2 linked regions of the Methanococcus vannielii SB genome follow. The protein of the gene in region 1 binds, or shares a complex with, the protein of each later gene. Links are inferred from orthologs where the notes say so. Each region holds a gene or a part of one and is shown in the gene's direction. Other genes may lie near its edges. The genes, in order: MEVAN_RS06750 and MEVAN_RS02665.

The links.
Region 2: the proteins of MEVAN_RS06750 (region 1) and MEVAN_RS02665 are in contact, whole or in part, in a crystal structure (PDB 2QMU), measured with the Saccharolobus solfataricus proteins. The link is inferred for Methanococcus vannielii SB from one-to-one orthologs. Residues at the interface, in WP_231918336.1 of Saccharolobus solfataricus: Met1, Leu2, Arg4, Leu5, Tyr6, Lys8, Leu9, Pro10, Ile106, Lys108, Lys109, Glu110, Lys111; in WP_009988771.1 of Saccharolobus solfataricus: Trp33, Pro65, Glu66, Gln148, Val151, Asp152, Val154, Ser155, Lys156, Ala159, Leu160, Tyr163, Arg164, Lys167, Ile180, Ile181, Pro182, Val183, Ser184, Leu186, His187, Ile189, Asn190, Asp192, Ser193.

The regions. Positions count from the first base shown.
Region 1 is NC_009634.1:1,328,090-1,344,323, reverse strand. What follows is about bases 8,648-11,621. They hold MEVAN_RS06750 (translation initiation factor IF-2 subunit beta), read left to right. Parts: upstream 8,648-9,913; coding sequence 9,914-10,330; downstream 10,331-11,621. Other genes in these bases: MEVAN_RS06740 (homoserine kinase), read right to left, coding at 11,550-11,621; MEVAN_RS06745 (60S ribosomal export protein NMD3), read left to right, coding at 10,412-11,500; MEVAN_RS06755 (50S ribosomal protein L15e), read right to left, coding at 9,096-9,680; MEVAN_RS06760 (Eco57I restriction-modification methylase domain-containing protein), read left to right, coding at 8,648-8,960. In the rest of the region: MEVAN_RS06795 (2-oxoacid:acceptor oxidoreductase subunit alpha), read left to right, coding at 1-553; MEVAN_RS06790 (thiamine pyrophosphate-dependent enzyme), read left to right, coding at 557-1,417; MEVAN_RS06785 (thioredoxin domain-containing protein), read left to right, coding at 1,554-3,617; MEVAN_RS06780 (N-glycosylase/DNA lyase), read left to right, coding at 3,637-4,395; MEVAN_RS06775 (rubredoxin), read left to right, coding at 4,476-4,613; hydrogenase maturation nickel metallochaperone HypA, read right to left, coding at 4,635-5,009; MEVAN_RS06765 (RNA-binding domain-containing protein), read right to left, coding at 5,009-5,470; more of MEVAN_RS06760, read left to right, coding at 5,835-8,647; more of MEVAN_RS06740, read right to left, coding at 11,622-12,458; MEVAN_RS06735 (outer membrane protein assembly factor BamB family protein), read right to left, coding at 12,586-13,560; MEVAN_RS06730 (beta/alpha barrel domain-containing protein), read left to right, coding at 13,711-14,637; MEVAN_RS06725 (hypothetical protein), read left to right, coding at 14,662-14,847; MEVAN_RS06720 (AIR synthase-related protein), read right to left, coding at 14,850-16,196. UniProt on the Methanocaldococcus jannaschii protein: eIF-2 functions in the early steps of protein synthesis by forming a ternary complex with GTP and initiator tRNA.
Region 2 is NC_009634.1:574,713-578,484, forward strand. The notes cover bases 31-2,856. They hold MEVAN_RS02665 (translation initiation factor IF-2 subunit gamma), read left to right. Parts: upstream 31-740; coding sequence 741-1,973; downstream 1,974-2,856. Other genes in these bases: MEVAN_RS02660 (30S ribosomal protein S6e), read left to right, coding at 185-541; MEVAN_RS02670 (DNA double-strand break repair nuclease NurA), read left to right, coding at 2,008-2,856. Outside these bases: more of MEVAN_RS02670, read left to right, coding at 2,857-3,072; MEVAN_RS02675 (helix-turn-helix domain-containing protein), read left to right, coding at 3,206-3,772. UniProt on the Methanocaldococcus jannaschii protein: eIF-2 functions in the early steps of protein synthesis by forming a ternary complex with GTP and initiator tRNA.

The DNA.
Region 1 (16,234 bases):
AAATTACATCACCAAAACCGAAAAAGATTATAAACGGTACAGATTAAGCGATAGTCCAATATCAAAAAGAGGAATTCCCGGATATGGGGATGGAATCGTACTTTTGTGCGGTAACGAACATGATGAATTTGGCGATGTCACGGAAGATCCAAAACTCATAACTAAAATGGCAGAAAAACGAAATAATAAGATAAACTTAATTGAAAAAGATTCTATAATGCCAAAATTTTTTGGAAGCGATAACTACAAAAATTTAATTGTTACATGGGGTTCAACGTATTATCCCGTAAGAGATGCACTTTTAAAACTAGATTTAAAGGATACCGCACTTTTACACTTCAATCAAGTTTATCCGTTACCAAAAGAATCTGAAAAATATTTTAAAAATGCAGAAAAAATTATAAATGTTGAATTGAATTATTCGGGACAGTTTGGACAACTTTTAAAACAATTTTTTGGAATAAACATTCATTCAAACGTATTAAAGTACGACGGAAGAACTTTTTCTGTTGAAGACCTTTCAAAAAAATTAGAAGAAATTTTGAGGGGATAATTAATGAATAGTGAATCATTTGATAGAATTGGAAAAATAGACATTTCATGGTGCCCCGGTTGTGGGAACTTTGCCATAAGAAATTCGCTTACAAAGGCACTATCTGAACTATCGTTAAAACCAACTAATACGGCATTAATTTCGGGGATAGGGCAAGCTGGAAAAATGCCCCACCATATCTTAGTTAATGGATTTCATGCACTTCACGGTCGAGCAATTCCAACTGCAACTGCGGTAAAAGCAGTTAATCCAAATCTTACCGTTATTGCAGAAGGAGGGGATGGAGATATGTATGCAGAAGGAGGAAATCATCTAATTCATGCAATAAGAAGAAATCCCGATATTACAGTATTGATACATAATAACCAGATATATGGGCTTACCAAAGGACAAGCTTCCCCCACCACACTTATAAATACAAAAACTCCAACACAGCCTTTTGGAGTATTTGAAGAACCTTTAAACCCGATAGCACTTGCAATCTCTTTAAATGCATCTTTTGTTGCCCGTACCTTTTCGGGATATGTTGAAGAAACTAAAGAAATAATTAAACAAGCAATTAGCCATAAAGGTCTTTCAATTGTGGATATTTTTCATAACTGCCCCTCATTTAACAAAGTAAATACGGTATCATGGTATCAAGAAAATACTTATTTTATGTATGACCACGACCCACAAAATAGAAAAGAAGCGTTTAATAGGGCACTTGAAAACGAAAAATATCCTCTTGGAGTATTTTATATTTGTAAAAAACCCATATTTGAAGAAAAATTACCAGCATACGAAAAAAATAAAACTCCAATATGGAATAGGGAGCCTGTAGTTGAAAATATTGATAAAATAATCAATTCTAAAAAAGTATAAGATAAGACTAATAAATAATTTCTTTAATAAATAACTCCTTATTAATAAATAATTTCTTTTAATTTTTTTCGAGAGTTAAGTATATAGCAAGTTAAAAACAGATTTTTATTTGATAAATTTTTAATGGGGGAGTTATATGGTTAAAAACCGTCTTATCAATGAAAAATCACCTTATTTAAAACAGCACGCAAAAAACCCCGTTGACTGGTATCCTTGGGGCGAAGAAGCTTTTAAAAAAGCTAAATTAGAAAATAAACCAATATTTTTATCCATAGGCTATTCTACGTGTCACTGGTGCCATGTAATGGCCAAAGATTCTTTTGAAGATTTTGATGTTGCAGATACATTAAATAAAAATTTTATCTCAATTAAGGTCGATAGGGAAGAAAGGCCCGATCTTGACGACATATACCTGAAAACATGTCAGCTAATGACTGGAAGTGGAGGGTGGCCACTTACAATAATCATGACTCCGGATAAAAAACCATTTTTTGCAGCAACTTTTATTTCAAAAGAGCCCCGTTTTGGATCTCCCGGAATTATAGACCTTTTAGAAGGAATTTCAGAATTATGGGCAATCAAACATGATGAAATCGTTAAAAGATCAGATGAAATATTAATTCATTTAGAAAATATTTCAAAAACAACTTCTAAAGGAAAATTAGATGAAAAATTACTTGAAAAAGCATTTTTACAGCTTAAAGAAATATACGATAAAAATTACGGGGGTTTTGGCGTTCCAAAATTTCCAACTGCCCATTTAATAATATTTCTTATAAAGTACTGGAAAAAGACTGGAAACGATGAAGCACTTGAAATGGCAATAAAAACGCTTGATAAAATGAAAATGGGCGGAATTTATGACCATATAAGTTACGGGTTTCACAGATATGCTGTTGACGAAATGTGGAAACTTCCGCACTTTGAAAAAATGCTCTATGATCAAGCGCTTATTTCTATGGCATACCTTGAAAGCTACCGTGCAACCAGAAATGAAGAACATAAAAAAATAGTGTCAGAAGTATTTGAATATGTTTTAAAAGTATTAAAATCCCCTGAAAAAGCCTTTTACTCTGCTGAGAATGCAGAAAGTGAAGGGATTGAAGGAAAATTCTACACGTGGAACATTACCGAAATAGACCAGATTTTAAGAAATTCTGAAAATAATATTTTTAAAAAAGTATATAATATCAAACCTGAAGGTAATTACCTTGGAGAATCAACTGAAGCTACAAACGGAACCAATATTCTTTACATGGAACGTTCAATCCAAGAAATTGCATCAGAAATGGAGATGTGGCCCGAAGAAGTTGACCAAATACTTGAAAAAGCAAGAAAAAAGCTTTTAGATGCGCTTGAAAATAGGAAGAGACCTTCAAAAGATTATAAAATACTTGCAGACTGGAATGGACTCATGATTGCTTCACTTTCAAAAGCGGGCCGGATTTTTAAAAATGAAGAGTATATCAAAGCTTCAGAAGATGCTATGTCATTTTTACTCTCAAAAATGGTTATAAATGAAAAATTGTACCATAGCTACATTGAAAACGAGTTAAAAGTTCCAGGTTTTCTTGATGATTATGCATTTATTACTTGGGGATTAATTGAACTTTATTTTGCAACATTTAATATAGAATACCTAAAAAAAGCCCGGGATTTTGCTGAAAAGACTTTGGAACTATTTTGGGAGGACGGAGGATTTAATTTTGCTTCAAAAGAAGTTAACGACAATATTTTTAAAGTAAGAAACATTTATGATGGCGCAATTCCGTCTGGAACTTCTATAATGGCATTAAATCTTTTAAAGTTGTCGCATATTTTAAGAATTGATAAATACCATGAAAAAGTATATGAATTATTTGAAAATTCTGCTGAAAAAATTTCAAAATCGCCATTTACGTATTTACAAATGCTCTCGGCATATAATTTTGATAATGACCCAACTGATGTATCGATTGTTGGCGATTTAGAAAATAAGACGACTAAAGAAATTATTGACGAAATAAATAGAGTATACCGGCCAAATATGTCACTATTATTCATACCTTCCGATTCAGAACGGTTAAAAAAACTTGAGAAAATAGCAAGTTTTGTAAAGGAATATCCAACGTCAAAAGACCCTGTTGTTTACATTTGTAAAAAAGACTCTTGCTTAAATCCTGAAACGAATCCCTCCCAAATACTTAATTTGTTAAGATAAAAATCATTTAGTTGAAATTATGGAAAATTTAGAAAAAATAAGAAAAATCAAAGAAGTATTTAATAGTCTTGATGTAAATTTCGCACGTGAAATGGAAGAAAACGTTGATTTACAGTATTTTGTACTTAAAAATTTGAAAAAATCGATAAAAAGTGACGAAATTTTTATAAAGCTTATTTTAATAAACTCACTTGTTAGTTACCAATTAGGTACAACAGGCGAACTATGGTGGAAGGAATTTTCAGATTATTGGTCAAAACATGATTTTGAACCATCAAACCTTTTAAAAGAATATATTAAATTTTTAAGAGGGTCTAAAGGTAATAAAAGACTTTTAGATACTAAAACAAAACGAATTGAAAAGATTTTCCCGTTTTTAAACGGATTAACTATTCAAAACTTTGAAGATTACTATCAAAATATGGAATATTTGCTCTTAAAAATTTCAAAAGAATTAAACTCTAAAAAAGAGTCTAAAACGATAGTTTTTGCCGTTAAAATGTTTGGATACGCTGGAAGAATAGTTTTTAATAAATTTATACCCTATCCAATGGAAATACAAATACCAAAAGACTCCAGAATTGAAAATTACACTAAAAAACTTACAGATGAAGACCCTGTAGTTTTTTGGGGGAAAATTTCAAAAGAGTCCAATATACCCCCATTACACCTAGATTCGATAATATGGCCCGCATTAGGAAGAAATTTTGATAATAAAAGCCTTTTAAATACTTTTGGGAAAAAGTCAGAATTGGTATTTAAACTTGTCGATATTTAATGACATAGTAAATATATAAGGTATAAAATACAATATTTCTTTGAATTTTAAATTACATTTAATTAAATGGAGGGATTTTTATGGCAATATGGAAATGTACGATTTGTGGTTATGAGTATAATGAAGAAAAAGAGGGTAAAAAATTTTCTGAACTCCCTGACGACTGGAAATGTCCACTTTGTGGCGCTAAAAAGGACGCATTTGTCCAAAAAAAATAATTTAATTTTTTTAATATAAAATCAGTCGTCAAATTCGATTATTGCATTTTTAATATTGAATTCTTTTCCACCTTTAATTCTAACATTCATACTTCCGCATTTTGGACATTTTGCCTCTAATTCATCAGTTACTTCCAAAATTCCTAAAAACCCGCAATTTAAACACGAAATTTTCGGTTTTATCATTTCAGTATTTAAAACTGCATTTTTACAAAGCGTATTTTCAGCAATAACTTCAAATGCAAATTTTAACTGTTCAAAACTTATCAAGGTTAAATCGCCAATTTCAAGATTAATTTCTGAAACTCCTGTGACCTTTTTTCCAAGAGATTCCTGTTCTTTTAAAACTTCAAGTATTGAATTTAAAATTGATGTTGCATAGGAAAGTTCGTGCATTAAAATACACCCCTATTTTCAAGTCTTTTTAAAACTTCCTGCCTTACTTTTTCTTCTTTTCCAGAAGGCGTAAAAATTTTGAAATTTACAACTATTCTAACCGTGTCATCGCCATCTAATAGCTTACATTCACCTAAACACGCTTTTTGTTTATCGAATCTTAAATAAAGTTTATTTTTTTCTATCCTTAAATCCAAGTCATCTTTTATTTTATTAATATTTCTTTCATCAGTTTTTAAAAGGTCAATTACGTATTCAAAAACAAGTCTTGCTTTTTTTCCTTCAACAGTTATAGTGTGTATTTCAATAGGATTTCCAAAATTGCCCTCTGTTTCTACTGTTTCCGCAATAATATCAGTTTCATTAATTATTTCGGGTAAAAAAAAGGATAAAGTATCTAAAACCTTTTCTTCATCTTCTGTCGCATTTTGAATCGTAGATATTGTTACATTATTTACCATTTCATAAACACCTTTTTGTGTTAAATCCGTATAAATCGACATTTACCATTACTATATAAACAAAATATATTAAAAATATACCGTAGGCAGTAACTTTATCAAGAACTGAAATTTACCTCTAAAATGAAGAAAAATTAAAACTCTACAATAAAGAATCTAAGGAACTAGGATTTAATAGTTTTCAGTGGATTCATCAAATTTTCAAATTGATAAAAAATTTAAAATCATCGAAATGTGTACTTTAAAATTTAACATTTAAAGAAATTAATCTAGGTTATAAAAATTAACCGGCTGTATTTTAATATAATTTAATCCATATTTTAAACTCAAATTAAATCAATTTCTAATTAACGAGGGGTTTTTGATGGAACATATCCTAATTAACAAGAATGTTTTAAAAGAAAAATTAGAAAAATTTGAATTATCTGATATTTTAAATTTAAACGAAAAAAGAACGATTTTAAACAAATGGATAACTGAAATAGAAGATAAAGGGATAGAAACTATTAAAGAGGAAGCCTTACAGGGCTTATTTTTAGGGGAAATTTTTGGAACGGTTTTAAACTATATTTCAAGAATAGGAAATACAGAATGGAATTTAGAATATGAACAAAAAACAAAAGTAGACAGCAAAAAAGCAGATGGTGCTTTAGGGTTTTTTGAAAGTGAAGTAGGGGGAGGAGACATTCACGCAGTAATAGAACTAAAAGATGGAAAAACCAATTTAGACTTAAAACAAAATAGGAAAGATGACAAAAGAACCCCGATAGAACAGGCTTTTGATTATGCCGCAAAATCTGGAAAAAATTGTAAATGGGTAATAGTTTCTAACTTTAAGGAAATCAGGCTCTATAATTATGTAAATACTAGAATGGAAGAATATCATTTATTTGACATTGCAGAACTTAAAAATGATGATAAATTTAAGGAATTTTACTATTTATTAAATTTTGAAAACTTAATTTCTAAAACTGGCGACTCTAAAACTGAAAAACTGTGTTCTGAAACAGTATTGCATCAAGAAGCAATTACTAAGAAGTTTTATACGGAATATAAAATCATTAGATTAAAGTTATTCGAAACGTTAAAAGCCAATAATCCCGAAAAAGATGAAATATTTTTACTCGAAAAAACGCAAAAACTCCTCGATAGATTTTTATTCGTATTTTTTGCAAGAGGTAAAGGAATTTTGCCTTCGGATATCATCGATAGGGTGGAAAAAACTGCTAAAACTGAATTTTCAATGCCACGTTGGCAATTGTATAAATTCCTCTTTGATAACATAGACTCAGGTCATGAAAATAACGGAATTTTTGCATACAATGGGGGACTATTTAAGAAAGACGCAGAATTAGACAGTTTAAATGTTTCAGATGATATTTTTAAAGAAATTGTTAAGCTATCCACTCACGATTATGAGGGAGATTTGAACGTAAATATATTGGGACATATATTTGAACAGTCTATTTCAGACCTTGAAGAAATAAAGGCATCAGTTAGCGGGGAAGAATTCGATAAAACGAAAGGTAAAAGAAAAAAAGACGGTGTATATTATACGCCAGAATATATAACAAGATATATTGTAGAACAAGCTATTGGCGGTTGGCTTGAAGATAGGAAAAAAGAGATTGAAAACAAAATAAATGAAGAAATTGCTAAAAAAATAGAAAACAAGAATACTAAAGACGGAAAATCTAAAACTTGGAAACCAAAAGAATATTTTACCGACGTATCTACCGAACAGTTGCAAAAAGATCGTTTAAAAGATGGTATTCACCTTGGAACTAACACTCAATCGAATTATTCCCTTAAAGCATGGCAAGAATATAAAGAAATTCTAAAAAATATAAAAATACTTGACCCTGCATGTGGTTCTGGAGCTTTCTTAATTCAAGCTTTAAATTATCTTGTAAAAGAAGGAAATCAAGTTAATAAGATTATATCTTATTTACAGGGGGGAACTACTGCATTATTTAACTTAAAAGCGGATATTTTAAGAAATAACCTTTACGGTGTAGATTTAAATGCCGAATCTGTCGAAATTACAAAACTTTCTTTATGGCTTAATTCCGTTGAAAAGGGGGAAAAATTAACCGCACTTGATAATAATATCAAATGTGGAAACTCTTTAATTGATGATATGAATGTTGCAGGAGATAAAGCGTTTAAATGGGAAGAAGAATTTAAAGAAATCATTGAAAACGGTGGTTTTGACGTTGTTATAGGTAACCCGCCTTATGGTGCTAAATTAAGTACGGTAGAACAAAATTATCTGATAAATAAGTATATTCAAGGAGGTGGTGAAACTGTCATCTCTTTTTTAAAATTTTCATACGGCACTATAAAAAATGGAGGATATCTCGGATTTATTATTCCAAAATCGTTTATATTTTCATCCAATTATCAAAGTATTCGTTCATATTTAAAAGAAGACATTTTTGAAATTGTAGATTGTAAAAAAGTATGGGACGAAGTAAAATTAGAACAATGCATTGTTGAGTTGAAAAAGAATTCCGAAACTAGATCATACCATACTTCAGTACTGAATAAACCTATAATAAATAAGATTGGAGTCATTGATAAATCAACTTTTGAAAAATATGGATTTTTTTTGAATAACGTTTCAAATCAAGAATTAAATATTGCGGACAGAATGAATAGTTTTGATCATTTCTTAAATGATATCTCACGTAACAGTAGGGGAGGACTATTTCAAAAATACATATCTGAAACTGGCGACTACCGAGTATTAGGCGGGGCCGAAATTCAAAGACACGGTATTGTTGGAATTAAAGGAACAGTTGGAAAAAAATACGTTGAAAATGATGAAAAATCTATTATTTATGAAAATAGTGTTTTAGTTCAAAGAATTGTTGCACATATTACAAAACCAATGGATCATATAAAAATTACGGCATGTATCCCTAAGGGGTGCGATTATAGAATCGTTGATACAATAAATCAAATTGTTGTAAAACCCGAAGTATCCAATAAATTAATTTGGTTATTATTAAATTCAAAATTAATAAATTGGTATGCATATCGATTTATTTTTGCAAAAGCAATTCGTACAATGCAGTTTGATAATCCCGTCACTTCAAGAATTCCAATACCAAAAATATCACCCGAAAAGCAGGCACCATTTATTGAAAAAGCTGATTTAATGTTAAATTTAAACAAAGAATTCCAAAAGAAAAAGAAAGATTTTTTTAAAATTCTAAAAGTAAGTCTAAATTTAAATGAAATTTCTAAAAAATTAGATTCATTTAACGAAATAGAATTTAATGACTTTGTAAAAGAACTTAAAAAACAGAAAATAACTATTCCTAAAAAAGACATTCCAGAATACAGCGAAATATTTGAAGAATACAGAAAAGAATTAAATAATTTACAAGATAAAATCAATAAAACCGATTCAGAAATAGATAAAATGGTCTTTGATTTGTACGAACTTACAGAAGAAGAAAGAAAATTAGTTTTAAATAGTTAATATCTATTTTAATAATTCTTTAATTATTAAAAAATCAATTAAAATAAATATTGCAAAAACTGGTTTAAATAACTTTGAAAGTATTGAAAAATTAAAACGAATAAAAAAGAGATATTATGTATTATTAAATAATAATTATTTTGTCTTTTTGCCGTTAGCTCTTACACTTGGCCTTGCTTTTTCAGCACCCTTACCTTTATACATCAATCCTCTTCCCTTCTTACCTGCAGAAGTTAAACCTCTGTTTGCTCTTCCTTTCTGATTTCCATTTGAAAGCCATGCATAGGTTTTGTCGTTTTTGATTGATGGGTGGCATGGGTCAATTAAGATAACTTCGTACCATTTTTGTTTTCCATCTTGCCCTACCCAGTATGAGTTTAAAGCTTCCATGTTAGGGTATTTTTTTGCAGCTCTTTCTTCAGCAATTCTTTGGATTGATTTAGCCATTGTAATTTTATTAACACCGAGTGTTGAAGGTTTTTTGGAGTGTTGTGGTCTTGGTTTTCTTAAACCTCCTCTTCTAACACTTACTCTTACAACGACAACTCCTTGTTTTGCCTTGTATCCTAAGTTTCTTGCTCTATCAATTCTTGTAGGTCTCTCAATTCTTACAACTGAAGGTTCTTTTCTCCATGTTTGCATTCTTGCCCACAATAATTCCTTAACGTATGAATTAGCAGGTACTTTCCATGCTTCTTTTACATAAGTATACATGCTCATGTTATCACTTAAGTTTTGTTTGTCTTTACTGTTTATGGGTTCAGCTAAATCGCTACACGCCCTACGGGAATACACCCGTCACTAACCTGCTAGTATAACCTAGCTTAACATTATGTATCAGGACAACTATATTAATTTAACGGCAAGTATATAAATAATGGACTAGAAAACACATTTACAAATTGTTTACTTTTTTACAATTGTCTATTTTGTAACTTAAATTTGGTGAAAACATGGTCGATTACTTCGATTACAAAGAATTATTAAAAAGAGCGAGATCACAACTTCCAGAAGTAGTATTCAGTGATGTAAGGTTTGAAATTCCATCCGCAGACAGTTTTGTGGAAGGAAATAGAACCATTATTAAAAATTTCAAGGATATTGCAAAATTCATGGAGCGGGATACTCACGAGTTTGCAAAATTCGTAATGAAAGAACTTGGTACTGCTGGAGACATGGAAGGAAACAGGTTAATACTACAAGGTAAGTTTGGATGGAGAATGGTAAATGAAAAAATCCAAAACTATGTAAACGAGTATGTTTTGTGTCCAGAATGCGGAAAACCCGACACAAAAATTATCAAAGAAGGAAGAATACACTTCTTAAAGTGTACTGCTTGCGGTGCAATGAAACCATTGAAATCATTATAAAACTCTTTTTCTTTTTAACCTGAATTTTACATTACCCTAGTTTTTTATTATTTTAAAGACTAATTTTATTTGGTGATTATTATGAAAGGACTCTGTTACCGTTGCGGTCATGAAGACGAACTTTTAGAAGGACTATGTAAGATTTGCTATACTCATGTAAATCCACTTATGGAGATAAATGAGGAGGTTCATGTTGAAGTATGCCATATGTGTGGCTCATATAAAAGAAGACTTTGGCAAGACCCTCAAAAAAAAGAAACTTACGAAGTTTTAGAGGAAATTGCTTATTTTGGAACAAAGGATAATTTAAAAAAATCAAATAAGAGTATTGAAGTTGATATAATAGTTCAAGAGCCAAAACAGCTTCCGGGCGGAAAACGGTCAAGGGTTGAAATTCCTGTAGTTGTATTCGCTCAAGGAAAGCTTGTTGGTGAGGATAATGAAAGGGAAGAAGAAAAAAAAGTTACAGTTTATTTAGATATGGTTCAATGTCCAAGATGCTCAAGATGTATGTCAAATTATTATGAAGGAACGCTACAAGTCCGTGCAATGAATAGATTCTTAAATGAAGAAGAAAAAAAAGAACTCGACTTGTTTGTAAGGGATGAAGCTGAAAGAAGATTAAATAAAGATAGAATGGCATTTATATCAAAATTTATATCTCAAAAAGAAGGTTTAGATTACCAAATGGGTTCAATGGGTGCAATTAGAAACATTGCTGGAGCTATAAAGGCACAATACGGCGGAAAATCAATTGAAACTGCAAAACTCGTTGGTGTTGAAAAAGATACTGGAAAAGACCAGTATAGAATTACTGTTGCAGTTAGAATTCCAGAATTTAAGCTTGGAGATATTTTAGAATATGCCAAAAAATTATATGTTGTTTCTTCGGTTAATGAGGTTAAAGTTTATTTAAACCCTATTGAATCAGGCGATAAAATCTCTTTAACTTGGAATGATGTCGAAAAAGAAGTAAAACTGATTAAAAAAGCTACTGACTGCGATACTGCAACTGTAATTTCCGTAAGTTCAGAAGTTATTATTGCAATGGATGATTTAAATTATGAGATTTATGAATATGATAATAATCTTGAAAATGTTATCGAAGGAGATAAAATTCGAATATTTAAAAATGAAGAGATAAATAGGGTTTTACAGGTTTTAAATTAACTTTAAAAAATAAAAATAAGGAAAAAATAAAAATAAAGATTTTATGATGTTATTCTATTTCTTCAATGTAACATCCAAGGCCAACTCTAGTATAGTAAACTGGGCAGTTATACACTTCCTTAAATATATTTTTTATATCAATTACGTGTTCTTTTTTAGGTATTGCAATAATTGCAGGTCCTGAACCACTAATCGTTACCCCGTATACTAAATCTTTTAACTTTTCTTTTATTTCTAAATAACCGGTAATTAATTGGGCCCTACAAGGCTCAACTACTGCATCTTTTGACATGTATTGTCCAAACAAGTCTAAATCGTTATTATATAATGCATAAATCATTCCTGCGGCTTTTCCAACGTTATTTACCATGCTTTTCATTGGAACCTCCTTTGGAAGAATTTCTCTTGCAGATTTTGTACTTACTTGTATATTTGGTAGTGCAACAATTACATCAATTTCTACAGGTATATGCAATACTTCTAAAGGTTCATAGTTAGTAGTAAGGGTAAATCCCCCAAATATTGCTGGAGCAACATTATCTGCATGAGGTGCACCTGCTGCAACAGCTTCACCAAGAGAAGCGTATTTCACAAGGTCTAATTTTGATAGTTTAAGTTCAAAAAGTTCATTTAATCCAAAAGCAACTCCGGCACACGATGCAGAACTACTTCCAAGGCCACTTCCGGGTTTTATTCCCTTTACTATATGAATATGAATTCCTGATTCTATTTTAAAATCTTCAATCATTTTTTTGGCAACTACTCCTGCAGTATTCTCTTCAACATTTGTTGGAATTTCTTCTGCTTTTTCTCCCTCTAATGTGATTTTAATTCCAAATTCGTCTACTTTTTCAATAGTAACTATGTCATAAGGTTTTGAAAGGGCAATTCCAAAAATATCGTAACCCGGGCCTAAATTTGCAGACGTTCCAGGAGCGCATACTTTTACTTTTTTCATGATACCACCAAATACTCTTAATAATATTAATCGTAAACCTTTAAGTAAAATACATATAAAAAAGCTTAGTTTTATAAATATTAAAAAATTATGAAATATTTCTAATAAAATAGATATTATAACATAATTATAAACCATTTAAAAGAGCGTAAAGCTTCCCGTTTCTAGAACCGAAGTATATAGTTCCATCTTCATCAATTACTGGGGAAGATACTATCCAGTTTTCAGTATCAAAATTCCATTTTTTAGTTCCGTCAGGATTTATGGCATATAAATTACCATCATATGAACCAAAATAGATTGTACCATCTTTTCCAATTGCGGGAGAAGATTCAATTCGCTTTTTTGTACTAAATCTCCATTTTTCTGTTCCGTCAGGATTTATGGCATATAAATTACCATCAAGAGATGTTACATATATTGATTCATCATTTGAAATAGCAGGTTTTGAAACTACCCAGTACCCCGCATAAAAGTTCCATTTTTCTGTTCCGTCAGGATTTACTGCATAAACCTTATCTGAACCAAAATAGATTGTACCATCTTTTCCAATAGTAACTTGGGACACTACGGAGTCATTTGTTTTAAATCTCCATTTTTCTGTTCCGTCAGGATTTATGGCATATAAATGTTCGTCATTTGAACCAAAATAGATTGTACCATCGTTATATACAACTGGAGTTGAATAAATCGACTTTCCCGTTTTAAATCTCCATTTTTCTGTTCCGTCAGGATTTATGGCATATAAATTACCATCAAGAGATGATACATATAAAACATTGTTAAATATTGTAAAATCCGACAAAATTGCTTTTTCAGTTTTAAAAATCCATTTTTTAGCCCCTTTTGGACTTACTGCATAAACCTTATCTGAACCAAAATAGATTGTACCATCTTTTCCAATTAACGGTTTACATTCTATTACTTCACCAGATTTAAATGACCAGTGTATTGTTCCATCAGGATTTACTGCGTAAAGACATTTATCGCTTGAACCAACGTATACAGTCCCCTTTTCATCGAAATTGGGACTCGAATCTATACTTTTTCCTATAATAAATTCCCATTTTAAAATATTTCCATGTTCGCCCCCACGAAACATGTTATTCACCTACCCCATTTTTAATATGTATGCCTTCTTATGTTAGTAACATATATAATAATTTTTATTTAAGTTTTTAAAATAAATATAAAGAAGTTTAAACCAGAACAGATAATATAGTTAGCATTCAAAAATAGGGAGGGAATTTTCATGATTAAGAAATTAAAAAATACGGATATAATAGTTCCCTTGGAAACCCCAAAATCCATGTATGACGAATATATAAAAAATTACCTTGAAATTACCAAAAATACCGGTAAATTAATGCTTTTTGCGGGAGACCAAAAAATTGAGCACCTTAATGACGATTTTTACGGCGAAAATATTTCAATAGATGATTCAGACCCTGAGCATTTATTCAAAATTGCAGCTAATTCTAAAATCGGAGTATTTGCAGCACAGCTTGGATTAATATCTCGCTATGGAAGAGATTACAGTGGTGTAAACTATCTTGTTAAATTAAATTCTAAAACTAATATCGTAGAAACTGAGCAAAAAGACCCTTTAAGCTGTGCTTTATTAAGTGTAGCCGATGTTTTAGAGTTTAAACAGAATTCTGGACTGAATATACTTGGAATAGGGTATACAATATACCTTGGAAGTGAATTCGAGTCAATAATGCTTTCTGAAGCTTCAAAAATAATATACGAAGCCCATAAAAATGGCTTTGTAGTTGTACTCTGGGTTTATCCAAGGGGAAAAGCCGTTAAAAATGAAAAAGACCCCCATTTAATTGCAGGGGCCGCAGGAGTTGCTTCATGCCTTGGAGCAGATTTTGTAAAGGTAAATTATCCTAAAGGGGAAAATCCTGAAATATTATTTAAAGAAGTAGTTATGGCCTCAGGAAGAACAAAAGTAGTATGTGCAGGTGGAGGAAGTAAAAGTCCTGAAGAATTTTTAAAGGAGCTTTATAACCAAATCCATGTTTCAGGAGCGTTTGGAAATGCTACTGGCCGTAATATACATCAAAAACCATTAAATGAAGCAGTAAATATGTGTAATGCAATTTATGCAATAACTATTGAAGATAAATCTGTTGAAGAAGCTTTAAAAATATATAACGGGAATATGAAGTAAAATAATAAATTAGGGTGGTTTAATTTGGATATGGATGTAATACTTGGATTAATAGATACTCTTGAAAAAAAAGGAGTTGGACTGCAACTGTCTGTTGAAAGTAAAAAAACAGTTGAAATTTCCATAAAGAATAAAAATATCGATATTAATATTGTAGAACCTTCAAAAATTGGAAAATTAATAAAAGAACTAAATATAAATAAACCATAATTCTAATCTTTTTTAATAATATCATTTACGATATAATTTTTCTTTTCTATTGCCATATCGCACGTTTTTTTAACTTTTTCTTTCATTTCTTCAAAATCATCTGGTTTTTGTTCCCCTATGATTTTTTTAACAGGAGTATATGCAGCCTCCCTAAACTTTGGAATTAATGGTTCAGTTTTTCCTTCTTTTGTAATTAAATAACTGGTATTTCCTTCTTTTACTATTCCAATTTTTTTTGCCCCAGTTTTTTCCATAATTTCGGCAGAATTTTCGTTTGGAGCTATTATTAAAAGACTATCTATTGAAACTCCTAAGGGGTCAATATTTAACTCTTCAAGCATTTTAAGCACTTTTGGATTTATAAGGCTATAAACATCTTCTTTAATAATTTCAAGGGAAACTTTTGCAGTATTTGATATTTCGTATGCATCTCCCCTTAAACCGCCGTTTGTAACATCTGTCATTACGTGAACGTATTTTAAAAGGTCATTTTCAATTAAACTTTTACACGCTTTTAAAAAATCAACGTTTATTGTTTCCCCTATAACGTCAAACATTCCATAGTAAAGTGCCGTTGTTGAAATGGTTCCTCCACCGCTCCCTTCTGTCATTAAAATTACGTCCCCAACCTCTGCTCTTTTTCTTGCTGTAGGCTCCCCTTTTTCAATTACACCTATTGCACCAACTGCACTTACCATTCTATCCCCTAGTACCATGTCTCCTCCAACCCTTAATGTACTTCCTGCAACTAGCGGAACGGAAACAGCTTCAGAGACTGCGCAAATACCCGAAGTATAATCAAATATCTTTGAAACATCCCCATCATCTGCAAGGTGAATATCACTAATTAATGCAACTGCATCTGCACCCATAACATAAACATCCCTTAAAGCAGCTCTTGCAACGTGAAAACCTGCTAAAAACGGAAAATCACTGAGTCTTGAGTGTGTGCCGTCAATTGCAACTACAACGTGTTCTGCTTTTGCCCTAACTACTCCTGCGTCGTCTTGATCAGTACTATCAACTTCGGTTTTTTGTTTAGTACTTTCAATAATTCTCGCAATTTCGCGGTGTACAAAAAAATCCCCCTGCCCCCTACTTCCAACGCCCATTTTACCCATTGTAATTCCAGAATTAGGGCAGTCTAATATATATTTCAAAGCATTGTCCTTTGAATCATGGTATTTTTCAGTCGTTTTAACTTCTTCTAAAACTGCTCCTAAAAATCGTTTTGCCCATTCATCATCAGTTTCCTTTATTTCAACTACTCGCTTAAAACCGTCTTCAATAATTTTATCTTCAGAAATGCCTTTTTTAAGACATCTTCTTACATAACCTTCTATATCCATTCTTTTCACCGGCCTAAAAATAAAATAGAAAACTAATA
Region 2 (3,772 bases), 760 kb from region 1 along the record:
CCATGCAAAAACTATAAAAATAATAAGTAAGTAATAAGAAAGAGACGGGAATCTAGGAAACTTTTGAAAAACACATTTTTAGAGATTTTTTGCGGCTATGTAAGTTGAAAAACTTTGTATAACGTAGCTTTTGTATTCAATACTAACTAAAACACAAAAACGAATCAGAAAAAGAGGTAAAATCATGGCATTTAAAGTTGTTGTTGCTGACCCTAAAGCGGGAAAATCATACCAATATGAAATAGACGGAAACGAACTATTAGGTAAAAAAATTGGCGATGAAATAAACGGTTCAATCGTTGGTTTAGAAGGATATAAATTAAAAATTACCGGTGGAGCAGACAAATGTGGTTTTGCAATGAGACATGATATTCACGGCGCTATGAAAATGAGAGTCTTATTAAGAGAGGGGCCAGGATACAACCCAAAAGAAAGCGGTATTAGAAGAAGAAAAAGTTTAAGAGGAAATACGATTTCAAAAGACATCGTATTGATAAATACGAAAGTTTTAGAATATGGGCAAACTCCAATTGGCGAATAATTTCTTTTTTTCTTTTTAATCAATATTCTTTTTTGTAGATTATATATATCTATATAAAGTATTAGTTATAGAGTGACTATATCTTTTTTGTAAAATCTGAGTTTTACAAAATCTACAAAAACGCTGTTTTTGTTTGGTGATATTATTTTCAATTTACCGTTAAATTGATTTAAGTTATAAAACTGTGCGAGGGATAATTATGGTGGCATCTAATCAATCTGAAGTAAATATAGGTATGGTTGGTCACGTAGACCATGGAAAAACGAGTTTAACTAGAAAATTAACCGGTGTTTGGACAGATACCCATAGTGAAGAGTTAAAAAGAGGAATTTCAATAAGACTTGGGTATGCTGACTGCGAAATAAAAAAGTGTGAAAGCTGTAACGAACCTGAATGTTATACTGTAGATAAAAAATGCGACTGCTGTAGTGGGAAAGTTGAAACTTTAAGAAAAATATCCTTTGTAGATGCTCCCGGACACGAAACACTGATGGCTACAATGCTTTCAGGAGCATCTTTAATGGATGGTGCAATTTTAGTTATTGCTGCTAGTGAAGAGTGCCCACAACCTCAAACAAAGGAGCATTTAATGGCACTTGATGCACTCGGTGTTAAAAATATACTCATTGTGCAGAATAAAATTGACCTCGTAACTGAGGAACAGGCTGTTGAAAACTATGAACAGATCCAAAAGTTTACAAAAGGAACCGTTGCAGAAAAAGCACCAATTATTCCAGTTTCAGCCCACCATGGGGCAAACCTTGACGTGCTTTTAAAAGCAATTCAAGAGTTTATTCCAACTCCAAAAAGAGATGAAACAGTATCTCCAAGACTCTATGTTGCAAGGAGTTTTGATGTAAATAAGCCAGGTTCAGAAATTAAAGACTTAAAAGGCGGAGTTATCGGCGGAAGTATTATTCAAGGAATTTTAAAAGTTGGCGATGAAATCGAGATAAGGCCGGGTAGTAAGGTAGTTGAAGGAAATAAAACCAAATGGGTTCCAATCATTACAAAAATCATATCACTTGGTGCAGGTAGTAAAAAATTAAAAACTGCACTTCCAGGGGGATTAATTGGAGTTGGAACCGAATTAGACCCTAATTTAACGAAATCAGATGCATTGAGTGGAAGTTTAGCAGGAATTCCCGGAACACTTCCTGAAACGTTAGAAAAAATAACTATTAGGCCACAACTACTCGAAAGAGTTGTAGGTTCTCAAGATGAACTTTTAATAGAGCCTTTAAAAACCAATGAAGTCTTAATGTTAAACGTTGGAACATCAACAACAGTTGGAGTAACCGTTTCAGCAAAAGCAGAAAAGGTAGAAATAAAACTAAAACTTCCAGTATGTGCTGATTCAGGCGATAGGGTTGCAATTAGCAGAAAAATAGGGTCAAGATGGAGATTAATCGGATATGGAATAATATTATAATTTTTTATTAAAATTATACTATTTTGGTGTTTTAATGGACTTTTCAACCTTAATTCAGAAAAAGGAGAAAGTAGTTTCAAAAATTCAAAATATAAATTTTAACCATGATCATTCCAAATACTGGATTGAATCGCTATTTATCCATAAATCCGACATGAAATTTTCTGGAGGAGATGGCAGTTTTAATAAAATAGACTATATTAACTACTGCTTATACCTAACTGGAGCTGTTTCATACTGTCAAAGCGTTGGCGGAACTATTGAAAAGTCTGTTTCAGCATTTGATGGAGATATTATCCTTCCATATAAGTACGTTCAAAATCGTTTAAGCCGTTACATGTTAAATACGGAATTAAAGGTTGCATTATCTAATTTAATAAAAAGTGAAATAGATTACTACCTTTATGACGGTTCACTATATTCTTTTTTAGTCCAAACTAATAATCACATGACAGTCAATGGAAAAAAGCTTGAAGAAACTATTTTTGATTATTATAAGGAATATTCTCGTATTATACGATCCAAAATCTTTGAAGAGATTACCTCTGGATGCATAAGTTCAGCAGTAGACATTTCATTTGAAAATTCCCTGAATGAAGAGCAGAAGATTGCACTTGAACAGCTTGAATATTTAATACTATTATCTGAAATTACAAAATATCAAAAAAAAATGGTTGGAATTGCGAAAACTTCTAAAATGAATATTTATTTTGAAAATGCACTTATTCCTGATTTAGCATTATTTTCAAGGTGTAAAAAATCAGGATATTCCATTCCTGTAGACTTGATATCTGAAAAAGTAAATAAAAACTTTTATAAGAATGTCGATTACTTCAAAAAATTTGGAATTGACCTTAAAAATTTATATTACCAGTTTGTAAAACTTGAAGACAACAGCGGAATTTTATGTGCAACTTCCTTTGAAAAGCTAGATGAAACATTTTATTCGAATTTAAAAGAAATATCCGTTTCAGGTTATCCATACATATTAAAAAAATCACACGAAAACGTGAAAATTGAAAATTCAGATGTTTTAAAATTTGCTAGACTTCTTGGGATATATGAAGAGTCCGATAGAGATTCAAATTTAAAATTTTAAAAGTTTAAAATTTTAAATAAAACTAATTTTTAAAGATATTTTATTTATTAGATTTTATTTATTCGGCATATATCGAATAAGATTATATTTTAAATCGAAATATTTATATAATGATTAAGCATTATATTGGGCCATGGAAAGAATAGCGATACACATAATGGGAGAAATCGTTTTATCCGATGACATTGGAAAAGCGATGAAAAAATGGAGAGAAATGTTTGGGATACCACAGATAGAAACTGCAAGATACCTAGATGTTTCCCCTTCAGTTATAAGCGACTATGAAGTCGGTAGAAGAAAAAATCCCGGGGTAAATATCGTAAAAAAATATGTTTATGCACTCCTTGAAATTGATAAAGAAAGGGGCGGGCATACAATAAAAGCATTAAATAAAGTTTTAAACCCTACCTCAATGAAAGCAATTCTCCAGATAAAAGAGTATCAAAATCCAACAGGAATTAAAGATTTAATTTCAATTATCGATGGAAAAATTGTTTGTGGTGAAAATAACACTAATTACCAAATATTTGGGCATACCGTCGTAGATAGTGTCAAAGCAATTTTAGAAATGAACGGCCAAGACTTTTTAAACCTTTATGGCTGGACTACTGAACGAGCACTAGTTTTTACAGAAGTTTCTGCAGGAAGGAGCCCGATGGTTGCCATTAGGGTAAGTAATATCAAACCAAGGGTTGTTATT